4 regions of the Actinomadura sp. NPDC047616 genome follow, and region 2 is predicted to be linked to each of the others. Evidence: riboswitches for the same ligand, from Rfam matches in the RefSeq annotation. Region 2 holds a riboswitch; each other region holds the start of a gene.
The links. A riboswitch is a leader RNA that binds a small molecule or an ion and turns the genes downstream of it on or off. The one in region 2 is predicted to bind cyclic di-AMP.
Positions count from the first base shown of each region.

Region 1 (4,096 bases), on a different contig from region 2:
GCGCCGCACCAGCACGTACAGCAGCGCCAGCGCCACCGTCCAGATCACCCAGGTGATGCCCAAGGACTTGAGCTGGTCGGTCAGCCACGACGCCCACGACTGGGTGGACAGCCCGTAGCGGCGCAGCACCGACTCGCTCCACGCGTCGAACGGCAGCCCCGCCACCCGCACGACCGCGGTGAGCAGCAGCGCCGCCACGGCCACGCGCAGCGGCCACCACCGCACCCGGGCCGTCGCCCAGCCCACGAACCGCGCCCCCAGTGGCGTCAGCCCCAGGACGAGCACGAGGGCCAGGCCGATGAGCAGCCCCGCGTACGCGGGCGGGGCCAGGGCCGCGTCGAACGCCCGCGACCGTTCGATCTGGGCGGGGGTGAAGTCGAGGGCCGGGTCGGGGGCGACGTGCCCGCCGGGGACGCGTCCGGGCAGCGGGTTCCACGGCGTGGTGACCGCCAGCACGACGCCCACGGCCGCGAACAGCACCACCGACGCGACCGCCGCCGCCACCCGCGGCCTGGCACGCCCCCGGGGGGCCTGCTCCGGCCGGGCCGGCCGGGGCGGTGGGTCGCTCGCCCGGGCGGCGCTCACCGGAGCGTCCGCCGTGTTCTCGCCGCGCTCGCCGCTCACTGCCTCGCCTCCGCACACGCCGTCCCGCCGTCCGGCTCGTCTCGTCGCCGGCCCGGTGCCGTCGGCCCGGTCTCGTCACCCGGCCCTGCCGCACGTCTCGTCAGCCCAGCTCCTCGCGCAGATAATCGCGCCACAGCGCGGTGAAACGGTCCGGGCCGACGCCCAGTGTCCCGCGCAGCGCGGTGTCCTCCGGCATGCGGCCCGCGGCCCGGTAGAGCCGGACCAGCGTGGCCTCACCGTACCGCTCGGCGATCATCCGGCACGCCAGCCACGCCCCCTGGTACGCCTGCGACAGCCGCGGCGAGGAGCCGTCGAAGTCGGCGCGGCCGGGGAGCCGGGCGGGCAGCCGCCCGGCGGCGACCTCGGCGCGCAGCTCGCGGGCCGCCGACCGGACGCCGACGTCGGCCCGCAGGTAGCCCACGTAGTCGGCCAGGCCCTCGATCAGCCACAGCGGGGTGCGGCCGTCGCGTGCCCCGCCGGTGGCCACGTGGGTCAGCTCGTGCGTCAGCACGACGTCGCGGCCCAGCTCGTTGAGGCGGGCGAACGCGGTGGGAGAGACGACCACGCGGTCGGCGCCGGGTCCCTCGGCGGTGGGCGCCACGGTGGCGACGGCGGCGATCTGGTCGAGGTTCTGCGACGGCCCGGCCAGCGCGGCGGCCAGCCGGGCGTCGGCGGGCACCAGCGCGACGGTGCGCCTGCGCCGGCCGTCGCCGGTCACGCCGGCGACGACGGGCACGGCCGCGTCCAGGCGGCGGGCGATCTCTTCCAGGCGCGGCCCGTCGCCCACCACGAGGGTGTGGCGGCCCCGGACCACGGTGAGCGGGCCGCCGTCGAAGACCTCGCCCTCGTCGGCCAGGCCGCGCGCGGAGCCGTCGCCCACGACCGTCCAGAAGCCCGCACGCGGCGCGAACGTCAGGTAGCGGATGCGGACGACGGATGCGTCGTCGAAGCCGCGCAGACGGTAGCTCAGCCGCACGCGGGCCACGGCGGTGCCGGGTTCGACCCGGTCGAGCGTCTCGCTCCACGACGCCAGCGGAAGCCGGAGCAGGTTGTCGAACAGGCGGCCCTGGGCGTCGCGGTACGGGGCCGGGGCGGTGGCGACCGTGGCCATGAAGGCGGTGCGGTCGCGTTCGCGTACGGCGCGCGTCCGGTTGGCCAGGACGGCCGCGACCGCGCGCGCGTCGGGCGCGGTGGTGGGCGTCGCGGAGGCCGTGGTGCGGGCGGGCGAGTCGGATCCGGCGGCGGTCAGGCCGAGGCCCGTCAGCAGGCATCCCGCGAGGGCGACCGCGGTCGCGATGACGGCCGCGCGGCGCGAGACCCGGCGGGCCGGTGTCCCGTCCGTCTCGGGGCGACCGTCGTCGTCCATCATGCGCGCGATCCTATGCGGGGAGCGGTGCCGCTCATGCGGCGTGACAGGGACGGGAAGACAGAACGGCGTGGCCGCCCGTCAGGGGCGGCCACGCCGCGGCAGAGACTGTGGTTCGGTCCGTCATGGACCCCGGAAGATGGAGACCGCCGGAATACCGGGGTGGCGGTCCGTGTTCTCAGAAAGAGTTCTCAGGTGGCGCTCACTCCTTCCAGACGCCTACCGGGTTAGCTGACGGGTTCGGTCGTGGAAGTCGACCTACGGCGCACATGTCCTCGACTATTCCGGGTGCGGGACATGGGCGCCGATTCACCCCGGAGCCGGCGACGGCCCGTACGGACGGGCCCGAGACGGCCGGCTCGGTGGGTCCCCGGCTCCACCCCGCGTGTTCGGGGCGGACTCGGCGGCCAAGCGGCGATGAACTTGTTCGGCTGGACTTGCTGAAGGACGGTCCCGGGTGCGGGATCCGTCCGGCCGGGCCCGGTGGGCCTCCGTGACGCGCTCACGGCGCCATGCACACCGAGGCGTGCGCACGTGCGGCCTGGGACCGGCGAGCGGGGAACGGCATCTGGCGGATGCCGCGGGGATGACGCGGCACGGTGTGCCGCTGCGGGGCGCGGCACCTGGCGGGTGCCGCGGGGGCGACGCCTGGGAGACGTCGCCGCTGGTACGGCGCCTGGCGGGCGTCGCAAGCGATCACAAAGTACCAAAGAGCGACGGATAGGCAAATACCCGACAAAAAGATCTACGGTCCAGGTCAGAGCGCATCTGACCTGGACCGTAGTCGCGAAAACGGGGCGGGGGCGAGGGGAGCGCGGGCCGTCAGACCCGTCCGGCGCCGTAGAAGTTCGTCCGGTAGTAGCCCGAGGTGATCGAGACGATCTCCACGTTCTTGCCGGTGCGCGGCGCGTGGATCATCTTGCCGCCGCCGATGTACAGCCCCACGTGCCCGAGGCTGTTGAAGAACACCAGGTCGCCGGGCTGCAGCGCGTCGAACGACACGCGGCGGGTCGCGGCGTACTGGCTGTTGGTGACGCGCGGCAGGTTCACCCCGGCCGCGCCCCAGGCGCGCATCGTCAGCCCCGAGCAGTCGTAGCCGTTCGGCCCCTCGGCGCCGTACACGTACGGCTTGCCGAGCTGCGCGTAGGCGAAGTTGATCGCCGTGCGCGCCGACCCGCTGGCCGGGCCGTTGTAGGTGGCCCCGCCGCCCGCGCCGGGCTTGTCGTCGCGCTCGCCGAGCCTGCGCAGCAGCTTCTTCTGCGCCGCGATCGACTTGTCGACCTCGGCCTTCTTCTCCCGCAGCTCCTTGGCCTTCTTGGCGACCTCGTCGTAGGCCGCCTGGGCCTGCGCCTGCTCCCGGCGCAGCCGCTGCGTGGAGGCCAGGAACTGGTCCAGCTCCGAACTGCGGTTGCGCGACAGGTGCGAGATCACCGCGGACTGGTCGAGGATCTTCTGCGGGTCCTCCGCGCCGGCGAACCCGACGACGTCGCCGGTGTCACCGTTCTTGTACGCGGTGGCCGCCATCTCGGCGATCTTGCGGCGCAGCTCGTTGAAGGTCTTCTGCTCGTCCGCGCCGGCCCTCTTGGTCGCCTGCAGCTTGCGCTTGGCGATCTTCAGGTCCTCGCCGACCTGGTTGTACTTCTCGACCAGCTGCTCGACCTGCTCGTTGAGCTTGGTCAGCTTCTTGCGGGCGTCGGCCGCGCTCGGCGTCGGCTCGGCATTCGCCGCCGCCATGGGCACCGTCAGGGACGCCGCCAGGGTGAGGCAGGCGGTCGCCACCAGGCGCCGGGGGGCGAGGTGCCCCCCGAAGAGACTCCGTGGGCCTCGCGAGTCCGCCGCGGGAGCCCCGGTCAAATGACTGGTCACGGTCGGTTATGCCCCTCTCGTCCATGACATCAGCGGACGACACTAGCGAGGGGTCACACCAGTCACAACCGATTCGTCACTACTTGCACTGCTTGTTTGGCACATGGCCACGCTGTGTCACGGAATGATCGCCGAGCGCTCAGGAGCGGCCCAGACGGCGCAGCAGCAGGGTCGACGGAGCGGGACGGGCCCCCGCGCGGCGGGCCGCGTCGGCCACCTCCCGGTCGGACGACACCACCA
Region 1 is NZ_JBEYTB010000002.1:643,240-647,335, reverse strand. Features, by position in the region: gene ABZ801_RS07200 (M48 family metallopeptidase) at 1-624, opposite strand, end outside; gene ABZ801_RS07195 (hypothetical protein) at 725-1,993, opposite strand; cyclic di-AMP (ydaO/yuaA leader) riboswitch at 2,193-2,406, opposite strand; gene ABZ801_RS07190 (NlpC/P60 family protein) at 2,813-3,724, opposite strand; gene ABZ801_RS07185 (NYN domain-containing protein) at 3,996-4,096, opposite strand, start outside.
Region 1: linked by a shared signal. The riboswitch ahead of ABZ801_RS07195 (hypothetical protein) and the one ahead of ABZ801_RS30325 (NlpC/P60 family protein) in region 2 are both predicted to bind cyclic di-AMP.

Region 2 (4,096 bases):
CGTAAATCGCCCCGGCGTTCGCCACCCAGAACAGTCCCGCCACCGCCCCGAACACCGGGACGGGACGGACCGCGATGGGCAGGCAGTACGTGGCGGCCCGCAGCAGCGAACGGAGCACGTCCGGGCGTCTCCTGTCCACGGCGGGGCAGCCCGGGTCCTCACGGACGACTTCGATGCCCGCGACGCGCTTGCCCACGGTGCGCCCCCACAGCGCGAGCTGGATCCACTCGTACACGAGCAGCAGCCCGGCCACGAGCGGTGGCGCGACCTTCTCGATGCCGAGGTCGGGGAAGCCTTCCCGGATCACCATGACCACGGGAAGGCCCACCACGAGCGTGTCGACGATGCGCGCGACCAGCCGCTGCCCCGGTTCGGCGAGTTCCGGGGCGCTCTCCCCCTCTGCCGGGGGAAGGGGGTCGGCGCCGGGTGCGGGAGGGGACGCCGCCACTGCGGGCTATCCCTCGTAGCCCGTGTGGCCGGGGTACTCGGCCGTCCGGTCGGCGTAGTCGCCCGTCTGGTCGGAGTACTCGGAGTACTCCCCACGCTCGTCGATGACGAGCGTCCCCGAGAAGCGGTCGTGCAGGGACTGGCGCAGCGGCTGGTCCCAGATGGCCCACAGATAGGCCATCACGGTGCCGATACAGACCAGCAGCATGCCGTAGGCGAAGTAGTCCCACACCTTCACGGCGAGCGCGAGGAAGAAGAAGAGGCCGAGCTGGTAGCCGATGTGCATGACACCCGCGCGCCACACGGCCTGCGTCGTCGTCAGCGGCTCTCCCGCGGGCCGCGCCTGTACCACCCCCAGGTGCAGGACGCGCTTGCCCAGGGTCCGCCCCCACATGGCGAGCTGGACCGCCTCATAGAGGAACGGCAGCACCGCCAGTACCGCGAAAAGGGTGAAGATGATGGGCCAGTTCCAGATGCCGCCCTCGCTGCTGGCCTTGCTCCCGGAGGTGTCCAGGCCGATGATGCCGACGCTGATGGGAACGATGAGCGCGAATCCGAAAACGGCCACCAGGACGTTGTCGATGAGGCGCGCCCCGGCCCTGCGGAGGATCGGCGCCAGGGGAAGGTCCGCGGCGGCGGCGTCGTAGCCGCCGCCGTCATATCCCTGGGCGGGCGGCTGCTGCCATTGCTGTTGCCATTGCTGCTGTGGGGCCCCCCCGCCCTGCCACGGAGAACCGTGCTGCTGGGGCTGCTGCCACTGTGAGCCCTGCTGGGAGGGTGGGGCACCGTAGGACGGTCCGCCTTGGTAGGGCGGGCCCGGGGGCTGCCGCGGATAGGGCTGTCCGCGGTGGGGGGAGTCGCTCATCGATCAGTCCTCCAGGCGAAGCAACATCCGGGTATTGCCCAACGTATTCGGCTTGACCCGGTCGAGGTCCAGGAACTCTGCCACGCCTTCGTCGTAGGAACGGAGAAGCTCGTCGTACACCTCGCGCGACACGGGGGTTCCGAGGATCGGCTCGAAGCCGTGCCGGGCGAAGAAGTCCACCTCGAAGGTAAGGCAGAACACCCTTCCCACTCCCAGTTCCCGCGCGGTTTCCAGAAGCCGCTCGACAATCCGGTGCCCTATGCCGTGGCCCCCGTACTCCTTGTCCACGGCCACCGAGCGCACCTCGGCCAGGTCCTCCCACATCACATGGAGGGCGCCGCAGCCCACGACGCGCCCCCCGCGCCCCCCTGGGCGTCGCTCGTCCCCCGGCGCGGCGGCCCGGACGTCCTCGGCCACCCAGAACTCCTGGACGTCCTCATAGAGCGTCACCGTGGACCTGGCGAGCATCCGCCGCCCCGGACCGGCGTACGCGTCGATGAGCCGCCGGATGTGCGGCACGTCGGCGGTACGGGCACGCCTGATCACGACTTCCACAAACAGGCGACATTATCGGACCGCGGGCGGCCTCCCGTGGCCGGTCCGTCACGCACGGCCGCCGGCACGGCGCCACAGACGACGCAGATGTACCGAAAGACACGAACGGCATCGTCCGATACCGACCGTCCCCTCAAGCGGACAGAAAGTGAAATAGCGCACAGCGAAGTGATCGCACAAGCCCGCGAGCACCCGTGTTACATCCGAGCGTCCTCGGGTCACCTGCGATTTCGCATGTTCTGGTTGGCAGGCGACGAGCGCTCCGTTAGTCTCCTGCGCTGACATCGGACCCCCGTGATCGGGAGGCCGAACCGCCGAGTCCCGCGGGCCGCAGCCGGCGCCCCGCAGGAACCGGGGACCCGCGATCGGACGGTTCCGGGACCACTCCAGAGCCATGCCGACTGGGGTGAATCCGCACGGTGCGGACGCTCCGCACGTCCGCGGAAGGTGCAGCTCCGGCCCGAACCCGTCAGCTCACCCGGTAGGCGGACGAGGAGAGGAGAGTTCTTGGAGCCCTCGCGCCCCGCGTTCCTTTCGCGCCCGCTGCGCGCCGCGCAGGCCGTAGTCATTGCGCGCGTCACCGCGTGCGCCGCCGCCCGCCCCGGCCGCCGGGCCGCCGCGGCGACCGGCGCGCTCGCCGCCGTCTCCCTCGTCGTGGCCGCGCCCGCCCCCGCCGCGCAGGCCGACCCCGAGCCCTCCACCAAGGAGCTGCGCGAGCAGGCGACCAAGCTCGCCGACCAGCTGGAGCAGCTCACCGAGCAGTACAACGGCCTGCGCGTCAAGCTGAAGCAGTCGCAGCGCGCCGCCAAGGTGGCGGGCGACAACGCCAAGCGCCAGCAGAAGGCGCTGGAGGAGGAGCGCGCCAAGGTCGGCAGCCTGGCGGCCACCAGCTACATGCAGGGCGGCGCCGACCCCACGGTCTCGTTCCTGGCCGCGCAGAACCCGCAGGCGATGCTCGACCAGGCCGCCACGCTGCACTACTTCGCCACCCAGGACGGCACCAAGGTGCAGGGCCTGATGCAGGCCATGCAGGCGGCCGAGCGGGCGCGCAAGTCCGCCGAGGCGCGCGCCGAGCAGGTCGAGCAGCTGCGCACGCAGCTGGAGGGCCAGCGCAAGAAGGTCACCACGGCCTACGAGAAGGTCCGCGGCAGGCTGGTCAAGCGCGACCCCACCCAGCTGACCAAGCTGCCCGTGGCCGGCACCGGCAAGGCCGCCCAGGCGCTGCGGTACGCGATGACCAAGATCGGCAGGCCGTACGTGTGGGGCGCGGAGGGGCCCAACACCTTCGACTGCTCCGGCCTGGTGATGTGGGCCTACCGGCAGGTGGGCGTCAGCCTGCCGCACTACACCGGCAGCCAGTGGAACGCCGGCACGCACATCTCCCGCGACCAGCTGCAGCCCGGAGACCTGGTGTTCTTCTACTCCGACCTGCACCACGTGGGCCTGTACGTCGGCAACGGCAAGATGCTGCACGCGCCGCAGACCGGCGACGTGGTGAAGATCGCGCCGATGGCGGGCCGCCCGTTCGCGGGCGGGGTCCGGGTCGCCTGAGGTCACCGGCGCACACGGGTCCGCGTGCGGGCGTGCTGCGACCGCCGCGTCGGACCACGTCCGCGGCGACGTCTCCCACGGGGACCTACCCGAGGGGCCGCCGACGTCGCCGCGCGGGGTCGGACGGTGGTCGCCGATGCTCGGTCGAATGCTTTCGCGCCGCCGCCCGCCGGGGGGCGGGTGCGGGGGCGCGCCCCTAGATGAGCTGTCGCCGGGCCGCCCAGACCACGGCCTCGATGGGCGTGTTGACCTCCAGCCGGTCGCAGATGGTCCGCAGCCGGCGGCGCAGGGTCCGGGCGCTCAGTTCCAGCTTTCGTGCCGCCACGTCCGCGGTGACACCGCTGGCGATCTGCGCGAGGAGCTTGATCTCCTCTTCGCTGAGGCGCAGGTCGTCGGTGCCACGACGTGCGATGGTGGCCTGTTCCACTCCGTCCTCCCTCGTCCGTGGTGATGACCGCGGGGATGCAGCCGTCCGCTGCACAGGCACGGGCGGGCCTTGATCTGTACGCGTCGGGTTGCCGGGTCCGGGGCGGGGGGCCGGACCGAGATCATCGGTGTGCCTTGCCGTCTGGCGTGCTTTGGCCGGAGGTGGCCGATGGGCCGATTGCTCGGCGCCGAACGGGAACCCCGGGTAACGATTCAGTCGTTAGGCCGACCGGACGCGGATGCTCCTCGTCG
Region 2 is NZ_JBEYTB010000015.1:2,778-6,873, forward strand. Features, by position in the region: gene ABZ801_RS30310 (RDD family protein) at 1-448, opposite strand, end outside; gene ABZ801_RS30315 (RDD family protein) at 455-1,312, opposite strand; gene ABZ801_RS30320 (amino-acid N-acetyltransferase) at 1,316-1,867, opposite strand; cyclic di-AMP (ydaO/yuaA leader) riboswitch at 2,170-2,371, shown strand; gene ABZ801_RS30325 (NlpC/P60 family protein) at 2,375-3,418, shown strand; gene ABZ801_RS30330 (LuxR C-terminal-related transcriptional regulator) at 3,615-3,845, opposite strand.

Region 3 (4,096 bases), on a different contig from region 2:
CCCACGCCCCACCTGATCCCCGGCCTGGAGCCGCAGGACGACGACCAGCACGACGCGAAGCACAACCCCACGGCGATCCTGCGGCTGGAGCCCGAGCCGGAGCGTCCGTCACTGGCCTCGCGCCTGCCCAGGCTGCCGGGAGGGCGGTCGCTGCCGCGTCCGAGCAACCATGTGCTGGGCGTGGCGCTGTCGCTGGTCATCGGCGTGCTGGTGGGCATCGCGATCATCGCGCTGGTGCTGTGGCCGCAGTTCCGCGGCGACTCGGCGGAGGACCCGCAGCGGGCCGATCCGGCGGCCCGCGCCGCCGACGACCGTCCGGTCACCGCGATTCCGCCGGCGTTCGCGGGCGCCTGGCGGGGAACGGCGATCAACGCGTCGCGCGGAGCGCAGTTCCCGATCGAGGTGAACTTCGAGGCCGGGGCGACGTCCGCCCGCGCCTTCTACCCGCGGGAACGCTGCTCGGGGACGCTGACGCTGACGCAGGGCACCAACCGGACGCTGCGCATGGCGCTGACCATCGCCAAGCCGTGCACCAGCGGAAACGTGCAGATCACCCGGCAGCAGGACGGCACGTTGCAGTACGTGTGGACGAGCCCGAGCGGTAAGGCGACCTATCACGCCCGTCTCGCCCGGGGGTGAGAGCAGGAAAATCGCCGTGCGCACCGGCTGACCAGTTTCAGCCTAATTACCGGTTTTTTCGGTGAATTACAGGGCGTTCTCCAATAAAGTACCGGCTTGTCGACGCGCCCCGATCTTGGCCACGGGGGCCACGGGCGCGTCGCAGGCAAAGGAGACCCGGTGCGCCCTGTCCCCCCACGAAGATTTCTCGTCACCGGTGCGGTCACGGCCGGTCTGGTCGTCGTCGCCGCGCCGCTCTCCCTGGCCGCCGTCCCCGATCCCGTCCGGGTTCAGGTCACGGCCGCGCAGGGCACCCCCGTTCCGGGCAAGTACATCGTCACGCTCAAGGACGGCACCTCGGCGGCCACCACCGCCGGCCAGGTGAACGCGGGGTCGGTCCAGCGGTTCGGGGGCGCGCTCAACGGCTTCGCCGCCAAGCTCAGCGCCGCGCAGCTGGACAAGCTGCGCCGCAACCGCAACGTCGTCGCGATCGAGCAGGACCAGATCTACCGGGCCAGCACCACGCAGAACTCCCCCACGTGGGGCCTGGACCGCATCGACCAGCGCAAGCTGCCGCTGTCGAAGTCCTATTACTACAAGAACACCGGCAGCGGCGTGAACGCCTACGTCATCGACACCGGGATCGCCTGGTCGCACCCGCAGTTCGAGGGCCGCGCCAAGTCGGTCTGGAAGGCCCCGGCCTTCTCCGACGGCTGGGACTGCAACGGGCACGGCACCCACGTGGCGGGCACGATCGGGTCCAAGACCTACGGGGTGGCCAAGAAGGTCAACCTGCGGTCGCTGCGCGTGCTGGACTGCGAGGGCTTCGGCGAGCTGTCCGACGTCATCGCCGCCGTCGACTGGACGCGGAAGAACGCCGTCAAGCCCGCGGTCGCCAACCTGTCCCTGGGCGGCCCCAAGTCCACCGCGCTCAACACCGCCATGACGAACCTGTCCAAGTCGGGCGTCTTCGTCGCCGTCGCGGCGGGCAACGAGAACCAGAACGCCTGCAACACCTCCCCGGCCAGCGCCGGCTGGGTGCAGGCGGTCGGCGCGACCACCATCTACGACAACCGCGCCACCTTCTCCAACTACGGGTCCTGCGTGGACATCTTCGCGCCCGGCTACGGCATCAAGTCGACGTGGCCCGGCGGCGGCACGGCGTCGCTGTCCGGCACGTCCATGGCGTCCCCGCACGTCGCCGGGGCGGCGGCGCTGTACCTGCAGTCGCACCGCGGCGCCACGTTCCCGACCGTGCAGAAGTGGCTGAACGACAACTCCACCAAGAGCCGCCTCAAGCGCATCCCGAGCGGCACGCCCAACCGGCTGCTCTACAAGGGCACCGCTTGACCGTCGCAGTACCGCGGCTTGGGACCCCTGCCCGCCCGGGCAGGGGTCCCGCTGCGCGTGCCGCCGACGCGCTACGCTGCGGGGCGGCGGTCCGTCTTGTCTCGCAGTCCCGGCCATCCCAGGTTTCCCTTGGGTCTAATCTTGGCCAAGAACCGACCGGTTCCTTACAGTAGCCTTCGCCCACTGGGGTGGGCATGATCGCAAACCGATCGGCAGGCTGGCCGAGCCAGCCGAATCCCGCGGCCGTACTACGGCACGGGAACCGGGGACCCAAACGCCGGGCGGCCAGCCAGGTCACGTCGGCACCGGGGTGAATTCGCGGCCCCGCCGCGATAGGGCGGACTCCCGGCCCGAACCCGTCAGCTAACCCGGTAGGCGTCACAGGAGAGGAGACGACGTGGAGAGCCCGAGCTCCACCCGCCCCCGTCATGCCGCGCGGACGCGGCGCCCCGTCTTGGCTCTCGCCGTCGCCGCGGCGGCCGTCTTGGTGACGTCGGCGGGCACGGCGCCCGCCCAGGCGGACCCGGGTGACACCGGCCGGATGAGCAAGCTGAACAGGCAGATCGCCCAGCTCGACAAGGCGTACGGCGGCGACCTGGCCAAGCTCAAGGACGCCCAGTACGGCATCCAGAAGGCCCAGCAGAAGCAGCGCCTGCTCCAGCGGGACCTCGACGGCGCGCGCACCCTGGTGGCGCAGATGGCCGCCTCCCAGTACATGACGGGCACCACCGACCCGGCCGTGGCGGTGCTGGCCAGCGACGACCCCGACAACGTGCTCAACAACGCCAGCCTGGCCAGCCACGTGGCGTCCAACCAGGCCGCCAAGGTGCGCCAGATCGAGCAGCTGGTGACCGAGCAGAAGAAGGCGCGCGAGGAGTACCAGAAGAAGGTCGACGAGCTGGAGAAGGACATCGCGGAACTGCGCTCGCAGAAGCGCAAGGTCCAGGCGATGATCAAGAAGTTCAAGCCCGAGTCCCCCAGCTCCGGGATGGGCGGGGTCACCCCCCGCATGCTGAAGGTCAAGAACACCATCGACATCGAGTTCGGCCCGTTCCCGATCATCGGCTGCGTGCGGATGACCGGCGACCCGCAGGACCACGCCACCGGGCGCGCCTGCGACTTCATGGTCAGCACCGGCGGCACGATGCCGTCGTCGAGCGGCAAGTCCCTCGGCGACCGCACGGCCGAGTACGCCGTCGCCAACGCCAACCGCCTGGGCATCAAGTACGTGATCTGGCGGCAGCGCATCTACGACATGCGCAGCCCCGGCTGGCGCACCATGGAGAACCGCGGCGGCGTCACCGCCAACCACTACGACCACGTCCACATCTCGGTGTTCTAGGGGAGCCCGGCCTGTCCACTCACATGGGGTTCCACTGTTCGCACTGCGGACGGCACCACGACGAACTGCCGATGGCCTTCGCCGCACCGGCCCCGGACTACTGGGCCCCCGAGTTCGCGGCCGACCCCGCCAGCGAGCTGACCTCCGACACCTGTGTGATCAAAGGTCAGGCGTTCTTCGTCCACGGGCTGATCGAGATCCCCGTGGTCGACAGCGGCGAGATCTTCAGCTGGGGCGTCTGGGTGTCGCTCAGCCAGGACAACTTCACCCGCGCCCTGAAGCTCTGGGACACCCCGGGCAGGGAGGGCGAGCCCGCCTACTTCGGCTGGCTGTCCACGGAACTGACGCTCTACTCCCCCACGACGATCAATCTCAGGACCAACCTGCACACCCGCCCGGTCGGCGAACGCCCGTCCATCGAGCTGGAACCCACCGACCACCCGTTGGCGGTCGAGCAGCGCTCGGGGATCACGCGGGCCCGCGTTCAGCAGATCGCCGAGACCCTGCTCCACCCCGAAGCAAGGTAACCGCAACAACCCGCCGCCGGACGGACGTTCCGAGCACAAGAGACGGCGAAGGCCGCCGTCCGCTCGCGGCGGGCCGGCGGCCTTCTCGGGTGTGACGGTCAGTCGTTGGCGTAGCTGGGGACGATGTGCTCGTGCGTCTCGCGCAGTTCGGCGAGCGGGATGGAGAACAGCTCCTGCGGCTGCCCGTCGGCCCCCCGCGCGGAGATGTGGAGCGAATCGCCGCCCGTGACGCCGAGCTGGGTGACCGGGACCCCGGCGG
Region 3 is NZ_JBEYTB010000001.1:926,427-930,522, reverse strand. Features, by position in the region: gene ABZ801_RS04415 (serine/threonine-protein kinase) at 1-639, shown strand, start outside; gene ABZ801_RS04410 (S8 family peptidase) at 799-1,968, shown strand; cyclic di-AMP (ydaO/yuaA leader) riboswitch at 2,187-2,362, shown strand; gene ABZ801_RS04405 (hypothetical protein) at 2,366-3,310, shown strand; gene ABZ801_RS04400 (DUF2199 domain-containing protein) at 3,334-3,837, shown strand; gene purL (phosphoribosylformylglycinamidine synthase subunit PurL) at 3,936-4,096, opposite strand, start outside.
Region 3: linked by a shared signal. The riboswitch ahead of ABZ801_RS04405 (hypothetical protein) and the one ahead of ABZ801_RS30325 (NlpC/P60 family protein) in region 2 are both predicted to bind cyclic di-AMP.

Region 4 (4,096 bases), on a different contig from region 2:
GGCGTCGGCCGCATGATCCAGCTCGCCCGTTCGAACCTGCGCAACATCCCCCGCCCGTGACCGGGGGAGGGCACCGGAAGTGGCCCTCCCCGGTCACGGGGTCAGGAGGGCAGGGGGAAGCTGACGGGGCTGCGGTGGCCGGCCCTGCCGACGGCGCGCACGCCGAAGAACACGTTGTCCTTGGACAGGTCGACGCGCACCTCGGTGACGTCGCCGACCGGGATGACGTGGGTCCAGTCGGGGCTGGTGGTCTCGCGCCAGACGATCTCGTACCCGGCCAGGTCGGGTTCGGTGCCGCGGGTCCAGACCAGGTCGGTGTCGTTGGTGAGCCGGTCGGTGCGGATCCTGGCGTTCTTCGGCGTGCCGGGCGCCTGGGCCAGCGACCAGAGGGCGGCGGCGTTGACCCGGGCGACACGGGCGATGTACGGGAAGTCGCAGAACTCGGGCAGGTCGCCGTACTGCCTGCCGTCCTCGACGCGCACGTCCTGGTGCTGGTGGTCGAAGTTCTCGTGGGGCTCGGTGAAGCGGGCGGCGGGATAGCCCTGTTCGAGGAAGGGGATGTGGTCGCCGCCGCGCAGGTAGCGGTCGCGGCGGTAGATGACCCGGACGTTCATGCCGGTGGCGTCGTTCTCGGCGACGCTGGTCACGAAACGGGCGAGCTGGCGGGAGGGCGAGTCGTTCTCGCCGCCGACCGAGCGGCGGATGTTCGCCTCGGCGGGCGTCTCCGCGGTGGGCACCCCCTCGGCGAACAGCCGGACGGTACGCGGGTCGCGGGTGCCGTCGTCGGCGGTGCTGCTGCCGACGATGTCGTTGGTGAACATGGCCTGCACGTCCGTCCCGGCGGCCTTGTACCGCGTGGCCATGTGGCGCGCGCCGTACAGCCCCTGCTCCTCCCCCGCGACGGCGGCGAAGACGATCGTGGCCCGGGGACGGCGGGTGGCCATGACGCGGGCGAGTTCCATGACGACGGCCACGCCGGAGGCGTCGTCGTCGGCGCCGGGCGCGTCGGCGGTGGCGTTCATGACGTCGCTGACACGGGAGTCGTAGTGCCCGGACACCACGTACACGCGGTCCGGGGAGGTGCTGCCGCGCAGGGTGGCGACGACGTTGGTGATGCGGGTGGCGACGGGGATCCGGCTGGCCGGTTCCTGCACGTAGGACTGCAGCTCGACGGTCATCCGGCCGCCGGACGCCGCGGCGTGCTTCTTCATCTCGGCGAAGATCCAGTCCCGGGCGGCGCCGATGCCGCGTGCGGGGTCGTCCTGGGTCGAGAGCGTGTGCCGGGTGCCGAACCCGACGAGCCTGCGCACCGTCGCCTCGATGCGGCGGTGGTCGATCTCGCGCAGCAGGGCGCGCAGCTCGGCGTCGGGGTGCTGGGCGGTGACGGGCCTGCCGGGGCCGTTCGGACGTCCGGAGTCCGCCTCGGCGGGACGGCCGTCGAGCGTGACTCCCGCGGTGGCCGCGGCGGCCGCCGCGGAGACGGACAGGAAGACGCGGCGGCTGGGCGTGCCGGCGGCTGGGGGCGTGGTGTCGTAGGTCACAATTCTGGATCTACGTCATGGCGGGGGCGCCTGTCCACAGTGGAAACTGCCGCCCTTCAGACGCTTCCTCAGTGATTTCTCGCCATGTCTGCTCCCCCTGTGATTCGTGTGATCGGAGTGGTCGGCGGCTCCGGCACGGCGGCGAAAGATCGTTTTTTAGATTTTACCTTTGGCGGTTTGCGAGCTCTTTGCCTCATCTCCTATGGTCCGTGGTACTCCGCCGTCCGGCCCACCGCGACGGGAACCGTCCGGCGGAACGCCTAATCCCATGGCGCTGGACGTCTGGGAACCGGGGACCCATCAGTTCTTCGGGGTGAATCCGCGGCACAACCGCGGTAGGGCCGCTCCTTGGTCCGAACCCGTCAGCTAACCCGGTCGGCAGTCAAGGAGAGGAGAGGACATGAAGGAGCCCCCGCGGCTCGGCAGGCCCGCCACCCCCGCCCGACGGCGCAGCCACCTCATGAAGACGCGAACGCCCTGATAGACGGGGCGGTTCCGCCCTAGCTCGCACGCCCGCGCGTTCTCCTCGTCCGCGCTGCGCGCCCGCGCCCCTCGCGGCGGCGTCTCCGCCGCCGGCACCGGGTCACCGACACTTCCTCGCCACTGGCGAACAGAGCCGTTTTCTGCGCGGCTCGACGTTCCCGGCGCAGCCTCATCCCCTTTTCCCACTCGTTCTTCGCCGCCTGCTCTTTTTCCGCTGCCCGCATTCCGTCAGACCAGTTCCCTGGAAGGAAAACTCCCCCATGAATCCGAACGGCAAGCACCGTCGCACCGACCCCTGGCCCGCCGAGATGCCGCGTCGCTCGGTGCTGCTGGGCGGTGGAGTCCTGCTGGGGAGCGCGGCCCTCGGCGTCGCCGCGGCGCTGGGCCCGTCGGCCGAACACGAGGTGGCGAACGCGGCGAACACCATCGACGACACCGAGCGGACGCAGGCCGCCCGGGACGGCGAGTCCCGGCCGTCCCGAAGATCGCGTAGGTCGGGTGGCGGCGCCCCGCTGATCCACTCGACCGACGACTGGGGAGCGCGCACGCCCTACCGGCGGGCGACCGTGCTGTCCCGCGCGCCCGAGTACATCGTGGTGCACCACACGTTCACCCCCAACGTCACCGACTACTCGCTGCGGCAGGGCTACCGGATCGCGCGTTCGATCCAGGGCGCGCACATGGGACAGGGATGGGGTGACACCGGCCAGCACTTCACCATCAGCCGGGGCGGTCACATCATGGAGGGCCGCAAGGGCAGTCTCGCCGCCGCCCGCAGGGGCCGGATGGTGATCGGCACGCACGTCGCCGGAGCCAACGGCTACACCGTCGGCATCGAGTGCGAGGGCACCTACAACTCGGTCATGCCGCCCCGCCGCCTCCTGGACTCGCTCACCGAGCTGCTCGCCTGGCTGTGCGGCCAGTACGACCTCGACCCGAAGAAGGCGATCGTCCCGCACATGAAGTTCAACGACACCGACTGCTGCGGGTACGAGTTCGCCCCGACGCTGCCGCGCCTGCGCAAGGACGTCGCCGCGGCCCTCCGCTCCGCCTGAGACCGGCCGGTTGCTCCCAGCCGGCGTGCTGGGCCCCGGGGCCGAGGTCGGTGCGACGAGGGCGGCGCCGGAGGGGTCGCCATCTCGCGGCTGGAGCGGTGTCGGCGGGAACCCGTGCGTTCACGGGATGAGGGCGCTGATCGTCGCGGCCACCTCGGCGGGGGCGAACTGGTGAAGGCCGTGGCCGACACCGCTGACGGTGGTGACGGCGGGGTGTCGTGCGGCCGCCCGGACCAGTGCCTCGTCATCGGCGCTTGACAGCGACATGACGGCGGGGTCGGCCCGCAGCAGCAGCACCGGCCCCGGCACTCCGGCGATCCACTCGCCCGCCTGGCCGAGATGTCCGTACACCTGCTGGGACTCGGTGAGCAGCGCCTCGATGAATGCCGGATCGTGCCGGTGCAGGGCGGCGGCCTGGCCGACCAGGTAGGGATGGGCGGCGCCGAGGACCTCGGCGCGTGTGCGGCCGCCGCCGGCGTCCTCGGCGCCGAGCAGCCGCAACAGTTCCTCCTCCGGACGGCCGCACCACCCCTGCCACCGCCGCAAGGTGCCGGACATGCGGTCGAGCAGCCGGTACATCCGGGCGGGCGCCAGCGGCGCGTCCCCGATGACCAGCCCGGCGAACGCGTCCGGGCGCACGCCCGCCGCCGCGAGCGCGGCCTGCCCGCCGTAGGAGTGGCCGTACCACCACGCCGGACGGTCCAGGTGCCCGGCCGCCCATTCGGCGAGCGCCGCGCCGACGCCGCGCAGGTCGTAGCGTCCGGGCGTCCACGGAGACGCCCCGTGACCGGGCAGGTCGACGGCCCACCACCGGACGCGGTCAGGCAGCGCGTCCAGGAAGTCCTTCCCCATTCGCCACGACGCCGACCCGCCGTGGACGAACACCAGCGGCGTGTCCCCGCGACCGCCGGACTGCGCCTCGATCATGCGTGCCTCCTTCGCTCGGCGCCGCCGACACTGACACAAAGCGAAGTCGGGTGCAACTTTGCACCGGAGTCCGTCGCTGCTACGCTCGCG
Region 4 is NZ_JBEYTB010000006.1:153,815-157,910, reverse strand. Features, by position in the region: gene ABZ801_RS16470 (pyruvate dehydrogenase) at 1-60, shown strand, start outside; gene ABZ801_RS16465 (M20/M25/M40 family metallo-hydrolase) at 102-1,541, opposite strand; cyclic di-AMP (ydaO/yuaA leader) riboswitch at 1,789-1,938, shown strand; gene ABZ801_RS16460 (peptidoglycan recognition family protein) at 2,285-3,079, shown strand; gene ABZ801_RS16455 (alpha/beta hydrolase) at 3,200-4,006, opposite strand.
Region 4: linked by a shared signal. The riboswitch ahead of ABZ801_RS16460 (peptidoglycan recognition family protein) and the one ahead of ABZ801_RS30325 (NlpC/P60 family protein) in region 2 are both predicted to bind cyclic di-AMP.